DNA from 2 places in the Lacrimispora brassicae genome. Region 2 is predicted to be linked to the other one. Evidence: riboswitches for the same ligand, from Rfam matches in the RefSeq annotation. Region 2 holds a riboswitch; the other holds the start of a gene.
What was found. A riboswitch is a leader RNA that binds a small molecule or an ion and turns the genes downstream of it on or off. The one in region 2 is predicted to bind cyclic di-GMP.
Positions count from the first base shown of each region.

Region 1 (8,770 bases), on a different contig from region 2:
AAACAGTAACGGTAGTTCTCTGTTTCTGCGATGTATCCATAGTTCTGCTGCCATCCTCCTGTAATCTCTCCGCCATGAGCATTGCAGTACCTCGACATTACTCCCAGACTTTCAAGAGGCCCCTTTTCCCGCAGTTCATCCACGACTGCCTTTAACTCCATTTCAAAAGCGGAACCATGATACTTCTCATAATCACGCGGCCACCAGGTGTGCCAGAACTCATGTCCATTGCCGCCAAAATCAATACGCAGATGCCCCACTGTTCCAAGCATTGTATCCTGCTCCTTGGGAAGCGCATAAAAAAGACCTGCTTCCTCTGCTAATGCAGGACGCAGGGCATATTTGCAGGTCTCCGGTGCAAGGGTGATTGCGTGTTCTTCACAGAAGCCTTCAAGACTCAAACATTCACCAAGAAAATTCAGCTTTCCATTCAGTCTGCGGCGCCCCTCCCTGGGCATGCTAACCGGTTCTGATGTGATTACCGTACCGGCATGATTTACGACAACATGATCCTCCACTATAATGGGCTTTCCGGGATCATAATCAGACCCCCGAAGATCGTAGCAGTGAAAGCCCTCTGGTACCGTACTCCGATCAATCCGGGAATCAGTGAAAAGCGCTGGCTTCCCAAATAATTCGACATGTTCAAATTGTTCTTTTCTGGCGTTTACGCTCATTTGGTTACCTCCAGGCAAATGACATTAAGGGTATCATAGCTCAAGCCCCATCTTTGGCTCATCACGCATTTCGAAGTATTCCTCTACCTCTGCATCTTTCGCAACGGGAATCTCCTGTGGCTCAGCCTCTCCCATCTGTATCGGAATCAGGTGAGGCAGAATCTGTTGCAGGAGCCCCTGATCCGGGCAGCGGTCGATAAATTCGCCAATGGTGTTTAATATTTTTCTGTCTACTGTATCGGTGACAATGATTTCTTTCGCATCCCTATGCTGCATAATAAAGTTGGCAATGTTGGAGGGCGAATTCTCAAACCAATATTCACTTCGACCTCCTTCATAGGTATAGACGTATCCCCTGACTACATTGTTGTTTTCAAACATCTTACCTATTTCTTCGTTAGTCATAACAACTCTCCTTTCGATGGTTTATTTCATGAGCAGCATCCAGAACATCGTATAAATGCCCTAGCTCAGATGCAAAAACGGTTCCGGGGAAAGCGGCGTATCAGATGAAAGTTGGATTTCTCCTTCAAGAGGGGAGCATAGGGTGATCCCCATCTGATTGATCTGTTGAGATAGCTCCAATGTCTGTTCCATATTTCGTCCGATACTAGATAGACTTTTTACCAGCACAATATCCATTCGCCCTTCTGCGGCGGCAGTTTTCAAGACGTTAAGTCCAGGTCTGTCAAGAGTCAAACCGCTTCCAATATCCTGCGATGCACCGGCAACCTCCAAGCCAAGCTGCTCGGCATAGTCCCAGAGTTCCTTTTGCTGTTCCTTTAATGTGCCATGCGTATCCTCCGGTGCATCAATACGGCAATACAGCCATGCTCTTTTTTTCTGTTCCATTATCAAAAACCTCCTTTAAATTTTGATCGATTTCATTTCACAGGAATGCGGCGGGGCAGAGCTGTCCCGCCGCATGGTCTCTAAAATGAGATATTTTGCTTGTTCTTCATTTTGGTTCTACGCTTCTATTTGACACTACTTCCCGAAGCTAGGGCGGCAACAGCAACGGCCTGCTGGTTAAGCGGGCCTCATAGGAATTTCACCTCTCCCAGGATCTCTGCGAGCCGCCCCCATTGCGATGTCTGTGGCTGGGCGGAAGTAGCGTTAGCACTGTCCATTTCATTGCGATACAGCTCACCACAAGCTGTTTTATGACCGGGCGTTCTCGCTCGTCACCTTCGATGCCATCGGTTCGACAGACGGATAAGGCGGTATATATACCACCTTATCCAATCCGCAGGCAGTTTTGGCGCGCCCGTCAAGGTCGCTGCCGCTTTTCACACGGCTGGACAGATCATGTATTGATGCTGCCGGATATGAAATTTTCAAGGAGCAAAAGGGAGAATAGAAAAACCCCCTCACTTACTTCCACGTTGAGTGAGGGGGTTGGACCAAATTATTTTTACTTTTCCATAAGTTTTTTCAGGTGAGCCAGTATTCGTCTTTTACGGTTGTGAATTGTCATACGGGGAATACCGGTTTCTGCTGCCAATTGATGCTCACTTTTGCCTACAAAGAACAATTCCGTTATCAGCTCTTGTTCCTGTGGCGTAAGCAATTTCAGGCTAGAAAGCATTTTTTCAATCAATAAAGCATTTACAGCTGCATCCTCTACGCTTTCTTGATCTGCCGCAAACTGTCGATTTCCTTCTATCAACCGTTCATAGGAGTCCTCCCGGCTTGGGATGTATGTAACGGACTGATTTGTGCCGTCAATCTGGCATCGCTCTACCTTGAGGTCATACTGTTGGTACTCCATCTTTCGGTCACTTTTTTCCAGTACCTCTATCACTTCATTGCTCAAATCGGGGTATTTTTTCCGATAGTTTGTCCTCTTTCTGAATTTAGCCATAGTACTTGTCCTCCATTTCGTGATTTTTCAAATCCAAAAATGAAGAACAAGCGGTGGGGAACGGCAGCGTGGTCTCGAGAAGTCTTTATATCTAGCAAAGAAAGTCCATAGGATGCATTGCTTTGCTTGTCGAATTAATAGTTTTCTTGTCGCAAGAAAAAAGTCAGCACTTTGCCCTTGGCAAAATACTGACTTTTTAAAAAAATTTATATAAAATTGAAAAAATAGCTGGTAATATGTAGGAAGTACGCCGTCTTTAGTCACACCTCCACATGGGAGGGAAATAAGGAATTATCATAGCATGCCCCTTTCGCCATGATAGATGGTGAAAGCCGGTCATTTGATACCCTGGACTATTGGACTAAAAACCGCAAAATATGACAAGAGCCTGCCTTCTTTAGAAGGCAGGCTCTGACGAGGCTTTTAGCAGCTAGGCTATCATAACGCTTGAAAAAGCGTCTTAGACCCTCGGCTTTGCGTCCCCATCTTTAGATGGGTTTGCCTTTTACATTACTTTTCTATTTTTAATGAGAGAAGTACCTTGTTGTAACAAAATGCATATTCACAAAAATCAGACGGGAAATAATCTGAAACTCCAGAATTCTTTTGACATGAATCCAGTTAGAAGTAGTCCCATATGACTTTGCCTACTGACGTTGTTTTTTTATATTATTAGATTTACTGCAAGCCCTGTCACTAGGGCAAAGACCATAACATAAGCAATATATAATATAAAGCGTTTCGCTCCTAGCACGATCTTGAGTGCACCCAAATTTGTAATTTTTGTTGCCGGCCCAGTAATCATAAAGGCCGCTGCACTGCCCATGCTCATGCCATCTAAAAGCCAGCTTTGCAGTAACGGGATTGTCCCGCCGCCGCAGGCGTATAGCGGAACGCCGATCGTTGCTGCCATCAAAACACCAAATCCTTCATTATTACCGAATAGGCGGCCAAAAGCATCTGCCGGAACATAGCGTTGGAATAGAGCGGACAATAAAACACCCAATAAGAAATATCCTGCCGTAGCTTTCAGATTTCTGCCAATATTCTTTAAAAGGCGCAGGAATAAATTCGGGTCGGTGTCATGGCTCTGTCTTTCAGAAAAACCGTCAAATCGAAAGAAGCTTTTATCCTTGTAAAACATAAATACCAGTAAACCGGAAATCGCTCCGCATAGAAAACAGGATACAAAACGAATCACAAGTGCGGTCTTACCCAGTGCAGCACTGTAAATGACCAGTTGCGGATTAAGCAGCACCGAACTCATCATAAACGCTGCCAGCCAGTCCTCCCTCATTCCCTTATTCGCAAAGGATGCGGCAATAGGAATGGTGCCATACATACATAACGGAGAGGCAATCCCCAAAAGACTTGCAGGAATCACCCCCAGCACACCCCACTTCCTCCCGCGCATAGCTTCAAACACACGATGGATTTTATCTTTGGCAAAGACGGAAACCAATGAACCAATGAAAATACCCAATACCCAATACCAGAAGATCTGATCGAGCTGAACGGTAAAATAGTACCAGATGTAAATAAACTCGCGGTTTAAGATATCCACGGCGGGAAATCACCTCTTTTCAATAATATTGTTGTTTATTTATGCGTTCCATCTGTTAGGTTTGAAAACACAGCTCACACTTTTTTGCAATCTCAAAAGCCGAAAAATACCGTTCCTCCAAAGGAATCCACTTTTCTAAAAAGTGTTTGGCACTCTCTTCTCCGTTTCGCATACGGATACGGCGAAGTTGTTCTTCCGGTTCTACCGTGAGAAATAACCGCAAATCGTATTGCTCCCAAAGTATCGGATGGCAGGAGTAGGAGCCTTCAATAATAGTAATTGCATTTGCCTCAACCCGAATCGGCTCTGTCAGTTTTTGTGTATGGCAGTCGTAGGGACGGTACGAAAAGGCATGTCCCAGCCGCAGCGGAAGAAAAATTTCGTCGGCAAACCGTTCATAATCCACATTCCCACCCGGTTGGTTCAGTCGTTCCTGCATCCGCTGCTCCGGGCGCAGGAAAAAATCATCCATATGTATTACATTACAGGACAACAACTCTTGCAAATGCGAGGCAAGAGTTGTTTTTCCTGCTGCACACCTGCCGTCTATGGCAATGACCAAACGGCATCCGGTTTGCTGTAAAGTCGCAATTTTCCACAGAATAATTTCATCCATATCTCCCATATCAACTTGTAGATACTGGGCTTTTTCGCTCCGGCTTTTTAGAAAATGAAACCAGCCTGGTACGGTCGAGCGCCACCATAATAGAGGGAATCAGCACAATCTGCAAGATGATGCCCGGAACAGCATTCAACAACGCACCCGCTATAAACGCCTGCCAGGTAAAACCGCCGCCGGCACCCAGCATCGACGCCATTGCGATACCCCAGATAACACGGCCTGCAATCATCGCCGCGATCATAGAGCGATAAAGAGAGAACATGCATTTCCAGCGGGAATGGCCGTACAAAAAGCCGATGATACAGCCATAAGCCGCCATCTCAAATGCCATAGCAATAGCAACAGGGAACAGAGGCGGCATACCGAATAACACAGAGCGCAGCAACGGAACGATAAAACCGACCGCCAGACCATACTGCCAGCCGCAGATCAGGCCGCACAACAGCACAGGAATGTGCATGGGCAGCAGCATATTTCCAATCTGCGGAATCTCTCCGGTCAGAATAGGTAAAATCAGGCTCATAGCCATAAATATTGCGGACAATGTCATATTTCTGATATTTTTATTTTGCATTTCATTCTCCTCTCTAATTATCCAGGTCCAACAAACGATAGCTTCGGCTGCCAAGCCCGATAGACGCTGCATTTTCCAGTGTATGTAGGCCATTACGGGATTCAATGCGCTGCACAAGGGATTGATTGTCCGGAGCGGCGTAAACCAAGTCAATGCAAGCCTGATCCACGGCCAACGGATCGGAGGAGGCGAGTATGCCGATGTCGTGCATATCCGGCTCGGCAGGGTTCCCATCGCAGTCACAGTCCACAGACAGCCGGTTCATGACGTTGATATAGACGATGCGCTCTCCGCTGCCAAGATAGTCTGATACCGCCTTTCCCGCATCCCCCATTGCTTCGAGGAAAGCGTCCTGGTCTGCACTCCACATGCTTCCGCCATTTCCGGCGGTATGAATATGCGACTTCCCCTCACCAGAGGCAATGCCTATTGAGATATTCTTGATGGCACCGCCAAAACCCGCCATGGCATGGCCTTTGAAATGGGAAAGGACTAAGTAAGAATCGTAATCCGCAAAGTGTGTGCCGACATAATTTTCGGAAATCTGTGTACCGCCTTCCACAGGGAGCGTCATGGAGCCATCCGCGTCTTGAATGTCCACGTCTGCGATAGCAGTAAAACCATGGTCCTTGGCTACCTGCATATGCATGGCAGTATTGGCACGTGAACCGCCGTAGGCGGTATTGCATTCCACAATGGTACCGTCCACCGACTGGACTAAATCCTTAATAAAATTCGGATCAAGATAGTTGGATGCAGGCGGCTCGCCCGTGCTGAGCTTCACGGCCACTTTGCCCGTTGGCGTCCAATTGAGTGCCTGATAAATCTTCAACAACGCCTCGGAAGAAATATCAGAAATATAGTAGACCGTCGGCACGTCCCCGGATTCTGTTCGATAGGATAATTCCGACAGCCGGATTTCCTTGCCGCCGTTGGTGACGAGCATGTCCCCTGTGGAAACTGCGCCGACTTCCACAGAATCTTTGGATACTTCTTCCGCATCGGACTGCGCGGCCGGCTCAGAAGGCTCGGAAACAGTCGTCTCATTTATGCCCGATCCGCTGTCTGCACATCCTGCAAGCGCGAACATCAACAACGCAATGGATAAAATGGCTTCCCATTTTCCTTTCATCATTCGCATCATACGATCATCTCCCCTCATCTGTTGATCTGGTTAACTTAATAGCTCCGTTTTTTCGGTAGTTTTAAATAGTCCTCATCGCTTACCGGTTCCAGCCACTCATTCGTATTGTTTTCGCCAGGCACCTCAATGGCAATGTGCGCAAACCAGCTGTCCTTTGCCGCTCCGTGCCAGTGCTTGACGCCAACTGGAATGTTGACAACGCTTCCGGGCTCCAGTGCCTGCGCTACCTGACCCCACTCCTGATACCAGCCGCGGCCGGAGGTGCAGAGCAGAATCTGCCCTCCGCCTTTATCGGCGTGATGAATGTGCCAGTTATTGCGGCAGCCGGGTTCAAAGGTGACGTTGGCAATTGCCAGGCCCTTGGTGGTGAGCATATTTAAATAACTCTGACCTGTAAAATATTGCGCATAAGCATCGTTTGGTTCTCCTATTGGGAAAATCATATCGAGATTATTTTTGTTCTCCATTTGTTTATCCTCCATAAATGGTTCTTTTCCATTTAGCAATCAATGATTTGCCTCTGCTGCTTTGTTAACACATGCAATCGCATTCAAGCTTCTCGGATAGCCGATATAGGGGAGGCACTGGGAGACCACCTTAATCAAGAATTCCTTGTCGTTTCCAAGTCTCATATTTCCGGCCGCATGGGATGTAAGCTGCGGCTCACATCCTCCCTGCGCAGCCAGAAAGCAGAAGGTAATCATCTCTCTTTGTGCAAGGTCTAATCCTGTTCTCGTGTAGTAATCACCAAAACAGTTGGCCGCCAGCCAGCGATTGATATGCCCGCCTTTCCAGAATCCCTTCATTCCTTCGCCAAAAATATCCATCTGCGCTTGAATACCCTTTTCCAGCCGGTTCTCCAAAGTTGTTGTTGCCTGACCTTCCAGAGGAAGCTTGATGCCGCACTCCAACAATATTTCATTTGTCACTGTTAAAAACGGCAGAATCCTACCAATGCCAAGATAATCAACAGACTGATATACAATTTCCTTCACCATCACAGGAATCAGCCCGGCGTCCAGGGCCATAGGCAGCATGAGCTTGTATTCATCCACTCCCTGGCAGCCAATCAAGGTCGCAAGTATTGCCATGTATCTGGTAATGTCATCGAGCTGTTGGCCTTCTTCGCCAACCACTTCCTCAAATGCAAAATGCTCAAATCTTTCCATAAATTCCGGATCGGTATCATATAAGTTCATTTTTAATCCTCCAATTAATCTTTTTTTGATTTGGCTTTCTTAAATCTTTTGTTTCCCCACAGACCATACATGCTCCTCCTTGGAAGAGGCCACTGTGTTCTGCGCCATGATCCCTACAAGAGCATGGGGAACATAGGGCTCCTCAAGATATAAAAGTTCCTCTTTCGTTAGGTCAAGCTCAACCGCCTTTACTGCACCTTCAATGTGATGTAGCTTTGTTGCGCCTACCACGGGAGAAGTGACCTTGGTCAGCAGCCATGCAAGTGAAATTTCTGTCATGGAAACACCTTTTTTCTCTGACAGTTCCGCAACCCGGCTGATAATCTGTTCATCCGGTTCCTCCATGGCTTCGTATTTAAGTCTTGCATAGCTGTCCTCCATCAGCCGTTTCGAACTTTCTCCTTTATGCTTGGACAGCTTTCCGCCTGCAAGCGCACTGTAAGGAGTCAGTGCAATATTTTCTTCACGGCAATAGGGAACCATTTCCCGCTCTTCCTCCCGGAATATCAGGTTGTAGTGCCCCTGTATGGACACAAACTTTGCAAAACCCTCTTTTTCAGCTAATGCATTGGCCTTGGCTAACTGCCATGCAAAGCAGTTTGAAATGCCGATATAGCGGGCTTTTCCCGCCTTCACCACGTTATTTAGTCCCTCCATGATCTCATACAGGGGAGTCTGATAATCCCACATATGGTAAATGTATAAATCCACATAATCCATACCGAGATTTGCAAGACTCTTGTTCAGCATCCGCTCAATATGCTGCTGACCCGAAATTCCGTCTTTCATTTCCTCCTGCGTACGGGGCAGAAACTTGGTTGCCACAACCACTTCGTCACGTTTTGCAAAATCCCGCAGTGCCCGGCCCAGATACTGCTCACTGGTACCACTCTGATAACCAATCGCCGTATCAAAAAAGTTTACGCCCAGCTCCAGCCCGCGTTTGACAATTTCACGGGAATGTGTCTCATCGATTGTCCATGAGTGCTGACCGCTATTGGGGTCACCAAACCCCATACAACCCATACAGATGCGGGACACGTTCAAATCCGAATTTCCTAATGTTGTGTATTTCATTTTTTTACCTCCAAATAGTCTAAAGTAATGTACTCATTATTTTAAAAGT
Region 1 covers NZ_BRYH01000027.1:83,857-92,626, reverse strand. Annotated here, with positions in the region: gene ACYVD3_RS14415 (LPD28 domain-containing protein) at 1-677, opposite strand, end outside; gene ACYVD3_RS14410 (hypothetical protein) at 711-1,082, opposite strand; gene ACYVD3_RS14405 (recombinase family protein) at 1,143-1,529, opposite strand; gene ACYVD3_RS14400 (sigma-70 family RNA polymerase sigma factor) at 2,092-2,541, opposite strand; cyclic di-GMP riboswitch class I at 2,964-3,054, opposite strand; gene ACYVD3_RS14395 (permease) at 3,206-4,105, opposite strand; gene ACYVD3_RS14390 (uridine kinase family protein) at 4,161-4,721, opposite strand; gene ACYVD3_RS14385 (ECF transporter S component) at 4,732-5,301, opposite strand; gene ACYVD3_RS14380 (DUF362 domain-containing protein) at 5,315-6,445, opposite strand; gene ACYVD3_RS14375 (cupin domain-containing protein) at 6,481-6,912, opposite strand; gene ACYVD3_RS14370 (carboxymuconolactone decarboxylase family protein) at 6,952-7,644, opposite strand; gene ACYVD3_RS14365 (aldo/keto reductase) at 7,684-8,721, opposite strand; gene ACYVD3_RS14360 (aldo/keto reductase) at 8,758-8,770, opposite strand, start outside.
Region 1: it holds a riboswitch for cyclic di-GMP, as region 2 does, so the genes downstream of both, ACYVD3_RS14400 (sigma-70 family RNA polymerase sigma factor) here and ACYVD3_RS07670 (sigma factor-like helix-turn-helix DNA-binding protein) in region 2, are expected to answer to the same signal.

Region 2 (8,770 bases):
GCATAGCCATAAGCACTGTTAAGAAGGTAGAAGTTATTCTTTTGCACATTATCAACCACAATCTTGCCGTTGCGGTCAAAGACAGTCCAATAACCCTCATAGGCTTCGGTATCCAGATATTTTACCGTTTTACCATAGGGTACTTGGTGAAGGGCCAGCGTAAATCCGCCGCCTATAGGCATAGCATCGGTGTATTCATCGAGTTTTTTAATTAACTTACCCGAATAGTTGTATAACTCCGTGAAAGACCACTCTTTTCCCCCGCCTTTTGTGGGTATACCTTTCGCATTCACTTCCGTGGAGTAGTTGTTCACAATAACGCCATCTTTCCATTGGAGACCAAACTGATCTGAATGATAATATCTATCAGGGTTGGGCGGGACGATAACCTTACCTGTCTTATCCATTATGCCTCCCGGAGCATATGAAACCCACCCGTCAGCAGACAAGCCATCCTTCCCGAGGTACTTGAAGAAGCAGGTCAATCCTTCTTTGTAGTTGAAAACGTTCCCGTCATAAAGGTTGTCGCCGCCATACTGATACGGGATGACCATCTTCCCCGTTGTGTCAATATAACCAATCTTGTTAATAGCAAAGCCTTCATACCAGCCTTGGGACTTGAACACCGTTGCCATACCTTCTTGAAATGAGGATGCTTCATCAAATTGCAGCGGTATTACTTCTTTTCCTTTTGTGTCGATAAAGCCGTATTTGAGGTCATATTTAAGTTTCTTGCCGCTTTTCATCACGACTACAGTATCGCTCCCTACCGACTCGGTGTACGCTACGCCGTCCCCATTCATAATGGCCTTGACTACGTCATCCCCATAGATACCTACCAGCATCAAACCGTCATAAACGATATGACTACTCGCAGCAGAGTAATATTTGAACGGCGTGATGAGCTTGCCTGTGGTGTCGATATAAGCGGCCGCACCTTTGGACTTATCATAAACCCTGGCTATCCCTTGAGAAAACTTTTCCGCGTCATCAAACTGCGCCTTAATCACCACTTTGCCGCTCTGGTCTTTGTAGCCCATCAACCCATTTTCTTTATAAGTTGTCCATCTCTCACCGGTAGGATCTGCTGTTGTGGTTGCAGGAATAAACCGAAATTCAGCATGATTAGGGGCGTCTAACTTCTCATGTTTCCATATAATAATGGAAGTTCCGTCCGCATTTTTCTCACCGGATGCATTAACGACCATTTTTGAAGCTTCGGGCGGACGCAAACTGAAAATGTCCGACTTTTCTTTGTTAAAGTTAGTCGCTTCCCAATGGATAAGCCAAGTATAAGGGCTATCTACCGCTTTTACTCTCACACCGTCTTTTCTCGTACCCTCAAGCCCCAAATATCTGCCGTTTTTCATTTTCAAGGTATATTGGCTGCCGCCCTTGCTTTCCACATAAAAGGCTTCATTTTCAGAAAGCTTGCGTAGCTCTGCGGCTCCGTCGGCAGTCAAATTGAGGTAATTGTTCATACAGCGGAGATGGTACCAACCTTTGGTAATCGTGTTTTCTGCTGCCCAGCCTGATGCAAACGCCGTTGTCGGCAGCAGGGTAAGCACCATGCACAGTGTGAGCAGTATGCTCATAAATCGTTTTTTCATAATGTTGTTCCTCCTTTTTAAATGAACGAAATACCGTTTATTGTTCCACGTTCAATCTATCAAAAATCTGCCCTAAAAACCGTCCGCTGCATGAAACATGATTTTTTCGACATGAATCATAGTTTCAGATTGTCGGTTTTTATGGTAAAATCAGCTTGGAGAAATAGAATCATAGAGAGGAGGAACTCTTATGCTGCAAATTGCAGTCTGTGACGATAATATTGAAGAGCTATCCAATATGGTACATCTCATCGACCTGTACCGAACATCAAGACAGCTAAGCTGCGAACACGCCGTCTTTCCAAACGGATTTGAATTGATTTCGGCCTTGGAAAAAGGAAAGCGGCTTGATATATACTGTTTGGACATCATTATGCCGGGCTTTACGGGTATTGAGGTGGCGAAGGCGATCCGCGGTTTTGACAAAACCGCGCCGATTTTATTCTTTACCTCATCGCCCGAATTTGCTTTGGAAAGCTATTCAGTGAAAGCTATCAACTATGTACTCAAGCCAATTTCAAAGGAGAAGCTGTTCTTCACCTTTGACGAGCTGCTGGAGCAGATCAAAGCGAAAGAAGAAGAGGATGCGGTGATTGTAAAAAGTAATGAGGGGATTCAAAAAATACTGATCTCCAATTTGGTCTTTGTCGAGGTCATCGGCAGAAACGTGCTATATCACCTGCGCTCCGGCAAGGTCATCGAATGTACGGAGTCTTTTTCCGCTGTCTGCGACAATCTTCTGAACTATGGGTGCTTTATCAAACCTCACCGCTCTTATCTTGTGAATATGCAGTATGTGGATACCATTGAAAACCATCAGATAACTTTACAGACTCTTTCCTCTGTTCCTATCGCACAGGGCAAGGCAAAGGAGATGAAGCAGCAATATCTGAATTATCAAATGGAAGGGGAATAAGAAAATGGAGGGAGGTGCTTTAAAATGGCAGTAACGGTGATAGGACTCTTACGATTTGGATTTTCTCTGGTCTTTGGCATCACGGTGTCCGTTCTCTTTGCGGGGATAGAACTCACAAAGAAAAACAGGCTCGTCACGGGCTTGCTCTGTGTCATTTTCCTTTTCGTTCAAACCGCCAGTTGGTGGCTTTTGGGCTTGGATTTGACATCAAAGCTGTATCCGCTGATTATCCATCTGCCGCTAATCGTAATATTCTCTTTCTACTATAAGCGGCCGTGGCTCATATCCACTGTCAGCGTGCTTTCCGGTTATCTTTGCTGTCAAGCGCCACGCTGGTTTGGTTTCCTTGCAGGAGCCGTTTTGGACAGCAGGCTTGCAGACCATATTTTTTATATAGCATCCGTTTTTTTGGCCTATTACTTCTTGAAAAGATATGTGGCCGGCTCTGTCCGGCAGTTGATGGAAAAGTCCACTAAATCCTGCTTGTTTTTAGGCGGAGTCCCGCTTTTTTACTATCTATTTGACTACATAACCGCCATCTACACCGATGTGCTTTACAGTGGCACCGAATGGGCGGTACAGTTCATGCCCTCAACAATATCCGTTTTCTATTTTGTGTTTGTTATCCTTTACTACGCTGAGACACAAAAACAGGCAAGCCTTCAAAGAGAAAAGGATATGTTGGATGCACAGTTTCGGTTGGCGCAGACAGAGTTTGCTTCTCTGCGGCAGCTACAGCAGAATGCCGCAGCCTATCGGCACGATATGCGCCACCATTTTGCTCTTTTACAGGGACTGGCCTCAAAGGAACACATAGAGGGGATTAAAGAGTACCTACGAACTGCCCAGTCCGACATGGATGCCATCACGCCCCTGCGCTTTTGCGAAAATGAAACCGTCAACCTGATTTTATCCGCTTTCGCTACGAAAGCGAAACAAGGGTCAATCCTGCTGACGGTGGATGCGAAACTGCCTGATTCGCTTCCCTTTAGCGATACTGAGCTTTGCTCTCTATTGTCAAACGCCTTGGAAAACGCCATTCATGCCTGTGAACAGATCCCTGACAGCAACAAACGAATCATCCAGCTGCGTGTGTACTCTAAGAATACTAAGCTGTGCATTGACATTCGCAACAGCTATCAGGCAGAGCCGATATTTCAACAAGGACTTCCAGTATCAAAAGAACAGGGACATGGCTTCGGCACAAAGAGCATGGTACATATCGTGGAAAAGCATGGCGGTGTATTCCAGTTTTCAGTCAAGGACGGCTGGTTTATATTTCAGGCCACTGCATAGGAGATTGTTTTATCTATTAATTCCTCATATTGTGCTTTTTTGCCATCGCTCATAGTGAACGCTCTGCCTGACACCACAGATATTTGTAAAATACGGCAAGAGCCTGCCCTTTATTCTGAGAGCAGGCTCTATGCGGTTTTTGTAGTCAGGCTATCATAGCGTCCTAAGGCACCTTAAACCCTCGGCTTTCTCCACAGTATCATAAGGACATTTTCTAAACCGTGGTGAAGTGGGCAGTATGTATCAGCAGACGGCAATTATTCACTGTTTACCGTTTAGGTTACCCAATGTCAAAAAAACAGGGGATGTAGGGGTACGAAATTAATTTTTTTCAAAAAACTTTTGCAGTTTTGCCGTAGCTGCCCCTATACTTTCATGAACAGAAGTAAAATGCACTCCTTCACGACTTGCAATTTGCCGATAGGATAACCCTTGAAAGAAATGCAAAATAAACCGCCGCCGCTGTACCTCTGTCAAATTCCCACTGTCCATAAGCTGCTTTGCCGCCTCCATGGCATTTCTACTATCACTTTTATGTATCCATTCCGTATCCAAGGGTACTGTGGCAAGCTGCCCGGTATCCTCCAGTCCGTTGATGCTCACATCCAAACGGCTTGTCCGATTATCGTTTATAACCTGCTGATGATAAATTTCATCCGACAGGGCTTTCAACTCCATAAAATCCTCTACCGTTTTCTCTGGATTCTCCGCAAGGTAATCCTTAAGCGTAATTTCCACGATACGGTCTGCAAAGCGGTAGACAATGCCCTCACTGAATTTATTCCTTGCATAATCGCTATCTTTATAATTCTTCATGTTCCTTTCCTCCGATCTGTTTTGCTAAAATGCGAAACAAATCGGAGGGAGGGCCACGGCAATAGATAGCCGAAAATTGTCGTATCAATAGGAACTTTGTCAAATACAAAAAGACAGCACTTTGCCTGTAAAAGCAAAATGCTGTCTTTTTGTATTTGTTGATATGAATTTGTAGTGCGCCGTCTTTATTTCCACCCCCGAAAAGGATGGAAGTTTGGAATGCTCATATGGGTACCCCTTTCGCTATGGCGCATAGCGAAAGGGGATTGTACTTCATATAATTTAGCTAAAACTGCTTATGACAAGAGCCTGCCCTTAGAATAGAGAGCAGGCTCTTTGCAGTTTTTTTGCAGCCAGACTATCATAGCACAATGTGCGCCTTAGACCCTCGGCTTTGCGTCCCCATCTTTAGATGGGTTTGCCCTTAATTCAATTCTGTTTATTATGGTTGCCGGTTACTTTGCTTTTCTTACACCTTTTTCATCGACTTCATAGCCGTCGATTTTGGTGCTTCGGGCAAGAGAACCGTCGGTGTTAAAGTAATACCATTTACCGTCAATCTCAAGCCACTTACCGGATACCATCAGACCGTCCTTGGTAAAGTAATAGGTCTTGTTGTTTCCGTTTGCACCGAGATCCCAAAAGCCGACTAACATTGTCTTACCTGAATAAAAACGCCAGTTATCGCCGTCCTTGACCCAGCCGGTTTTCAGCGTACCGTCGGTGTTGAAGAAATATTTCACACCGTCGATGGTCTGTGTGCCGGTGAGGGCTTTGCCATCCTTGTAGTACAGATACTGTCCGGCGTCATTCAGCGTCCAGCCCTGCGCTGTGTCAGGGTTAATGGTAAGTTTAATGTAACGGTTAAGCATGGAGGAAACCTCCGCACGGGTGGCATTTCCTTTCGGATTAAACTTATTGTCACTGCCGCCCATCATAATACCTGCCTGTTGCATTGCCTTTACGGCATCTTTATAAGCACTGCCGATACTAGACGCATCAGCGTAAGTTGTGGCTTCACGAGTGATTGGCAACGTATAGCCGGTTGCCTTTGCATAGTTTGCAAAGATTGCTGCAATTTCCTCACGGGTAATCGCCCTGTCTGGGGCAAACTGGCCGCCTCCGATGCCTTGAATAATGCCCTTGCTGTACGCCCACTCAATATACGGACGATATGCACTGTCCGCATTGACATCTGTGAAGCTGTTCCCCGTATACGCTTTTGTGTCCACTCCTGCCAGTCTGCCAAGAGCTGTTACCAACATTCCCCGCGTCATATCGGAATTAGGTGAAAATGCTGTGTCCGAGGTTCCTGAAAGAAGCCCTCTTCCTACCACATAATCGACAGATTCCTTTGCCCAATGGGTGCTGATATCTGTAAACTTCGCTGTCGGTGCGGTATAACCGATACCATACTGCGAGAAGTGGGTAGTTGTGAAAATAACACAGCCGCTATTTATATCATAGGCAGAGCCTGCAATGCGGTTTGCGTTGCCCTTTGCGTCTACATAGACCGCATACAGACCGCCGACTGCTTCATTCTTGCCCAGCGTATATGGAATAGATACTGTTGCAACTCCACCGCCAAAGCTGGATACGCTCTTACCGTTGCCATAGCCTACAGTGATGTCATATACCGGTCTTGTACCAATTAATTTTTTTGCCGCATCGGAAAGGTTCGTTTTTGGTGCAATGGCAATGCTGATATTACCACTGCTCTGCTTCTGGATTTCAGTCAACGCCTTTTTATCAAAGCTTACCTGTACAAGGGAGCCGTTGATTTCAAGGCTACTGACCCCAGCGCTCACAAGACTGTCCAAAGAGTTACGGGTAAGGGTTGCTGTCAAGGAAGCTGTGCCCTTTGGCATAGTAACGTCCAGCTCCACTGAAATTCCATTTGCAGTCTTGCCCTGTGCTTTTGCGTCAGCTTGTGCTTTTGCAATGGCATCGGTTATCGCTTTATCCGGGATAGATGCACTTGCCGCACCGTTCGTCACTGCTGTTGCTATGACAGGAGCCATTGCCGTAACTGGCTGGTTTGGCATCTTTTCCGGTGTTGCGACAGGAGCAGGAGTTGTAGTCGTGCTTCCTCCTGAGGATGTACCCCCGCCAGAAGAGCCACCGCCACTAGGTGCTATATAAGTTCCGGTTTTGATTGCTGCCTTGAATATAGTCACTGCATCGTTAAGAGCCATTGCAGCCGCTTTCGCTTCCTCTATGGTCGATACAGTGCTTTTTGATGCGGTAGCTGTGCTAATCGAAGATATCAGTGCACTCATCTCCGCTGTGGTGACAAATTTCGTACCGCTTGATACTTGACTTGCCGCTCTGTCGTCTACTGAGATACCGTTCTTTGCGGTATTTGCCGCTGCGATTGCGGTATCAATGGAGGACACATCAATATTGATGGTCAGCGTGCCTGTTTCATAGGTTATGTTGTAGTTGTCATTGCCGCCGCTAATCGTGCCACCAACCGGAGTAATGGTAAAGCTCCCCTTGGTGTTGGTATTGACGGCATTGTCTGTAAAGGTAATTCCACTGATGGTATCACCGTTGACAAGTCCTGTTGCGGTTGCGGTGTAGCTCGGTTTTGTAGCACCGATGAGAATATTTTTGTCATCCGCCTTGATTGTGGCAGTCGCTTTGCTGATGGTAAAGGTCACATCTGCACTGCCCATATATTTCGGGTCGTCTGCCTTGACGGATACCATCAGCTTATAGTCTCCAGCGTTCTTGGGTGCTTCAGTCAGCGGTGTTCCATCCACCTTGCTCCATTTATAGTCATAGCCTGAAACTGCGACCGTGCTGCCGCCGGCTTTGGCCATGGGTGTTCCCGTATAAGCCGCTACGGCGCCATCATAAGCCTTGGAGGCAACTCTGACACCGCTGATCACAACGGGAGCCTTATCGATAATCTCAAAATTGAATGTAACTGTCACATCTGCGTAGTTGTCACTCAATATGGTCACAAGCGCCGTTGCCGTTTTTCCCGCTGCTGCAGCATTTGCGGAGGTGAAGCGCAAGGTATTGCCGTTGATCGTCGGTACTAATTTAAATAAACTTGTATCACTTGGTTCTGCCACGGAGTAGGTCTTCGTCCCGGCATCTGTCGGCATTGTAAGAGTTGTCAGGTCAAACTCGTATCCCTTTTCCAGTCCTATCATCATAGAGAACTTGTCGGGATCAGCCACAGCAGGTGCTGACGCCTTAGTAATCGTAAAGCCCACAGCAGCAGACTGCACTGCATGGGTATTGTTCGTTTCGGATATCCTTGCCTGCACATAGTAGCTGCCCGCATTTTGGGGCGGTGCAGAAAGGGAGCTGCCCATATCGCTGTTTTTGCTGTAGACGAATTTCACATCACCATAAGCCGCACCGGTGATGGTCATATTGCCATTTGGCGGGCTTGCAATAGCTGTGCCGTCATAAATCTTGCCATCCATGGTGTTGATGGTAATGGTCGGCGTAGCCTTTTCGATTGTTAATGTCATATCTTGACTGTCAGCAGCCACATAGTTGCCTGCCGCTTTGATATGAGCCTTTACCAAATAGGTGCCTGCATCGGTAGGCAAGCCGTCTGTGTCGCTTGTGGCATCAGCCGTTTTGTAGGAATAGGTGATGTTGCCGCTGAATGTCTCATTGTTTACCAGAGTAACCACAGGAGAGGTTACGGAAACAGCACTGCTGGTATAAGTGACGGTTTGTGCTGCCTGTGGCCACGAAAGTACCGGCACAGCAGGTGTAATATTCACCGTAATATTGCTGATATCCGCCAGTTTATAGTTACCCGCCGCCGTGCCGGAAAGGGATGGCTTTGCAACCGTTACTGCCTTGTCATTGCCCACATTGCCGTCCGTTACCGTGCCGATAGTAGGCACGGCGGCGGTCACATCATCCGTTCCACAAATGCCACTCAAGGTGCCGCCTGTCAGAGCGACAGTATTCGTGCCGTCATAGGGACGATTGGTGGCAGCAAGGCCGGTGATCTCAAGCTCTGCCTGTGTAATAGTGATTGGAAGATAGGTTACAGCTGACAAATGCTCACTGCCTTCGCCCACCGCCAGTTTGACATAATAGCTGCCAGCATTGACAGGCGTTCCACCAGTCATAGTCGCCCCGCTTCCATTGACAG
Region 2 covers NZ_BRYH01000009.1:396,168-404,937, reverse strand. Annotated here, with positions in the region: gene ACYVD3_RS07685 (WG repeat-containing protein) at 1-1,610, opposite strand, end outside; gene ACYVD3_RS07680 (LytR/AlgR family response regulator transcription factor) at 1,801-2,526, shown strand; gene ACYVD3_RS07675 (sensor histidine kinase) at 2,551-3,822, shown strand; gene ACYVD3_RS07670 (sigma factor-like helix-turn-helix DNA-binding protein) at 4,144-4,638, opposite strand; cyclic di-GMP riboswitch class I at 4,984-5,071, opposite strand; gene ACYVD3_RS07665 (S-layer homology domain-containing protein) at 5,094-8,770, opposite strand, start outside.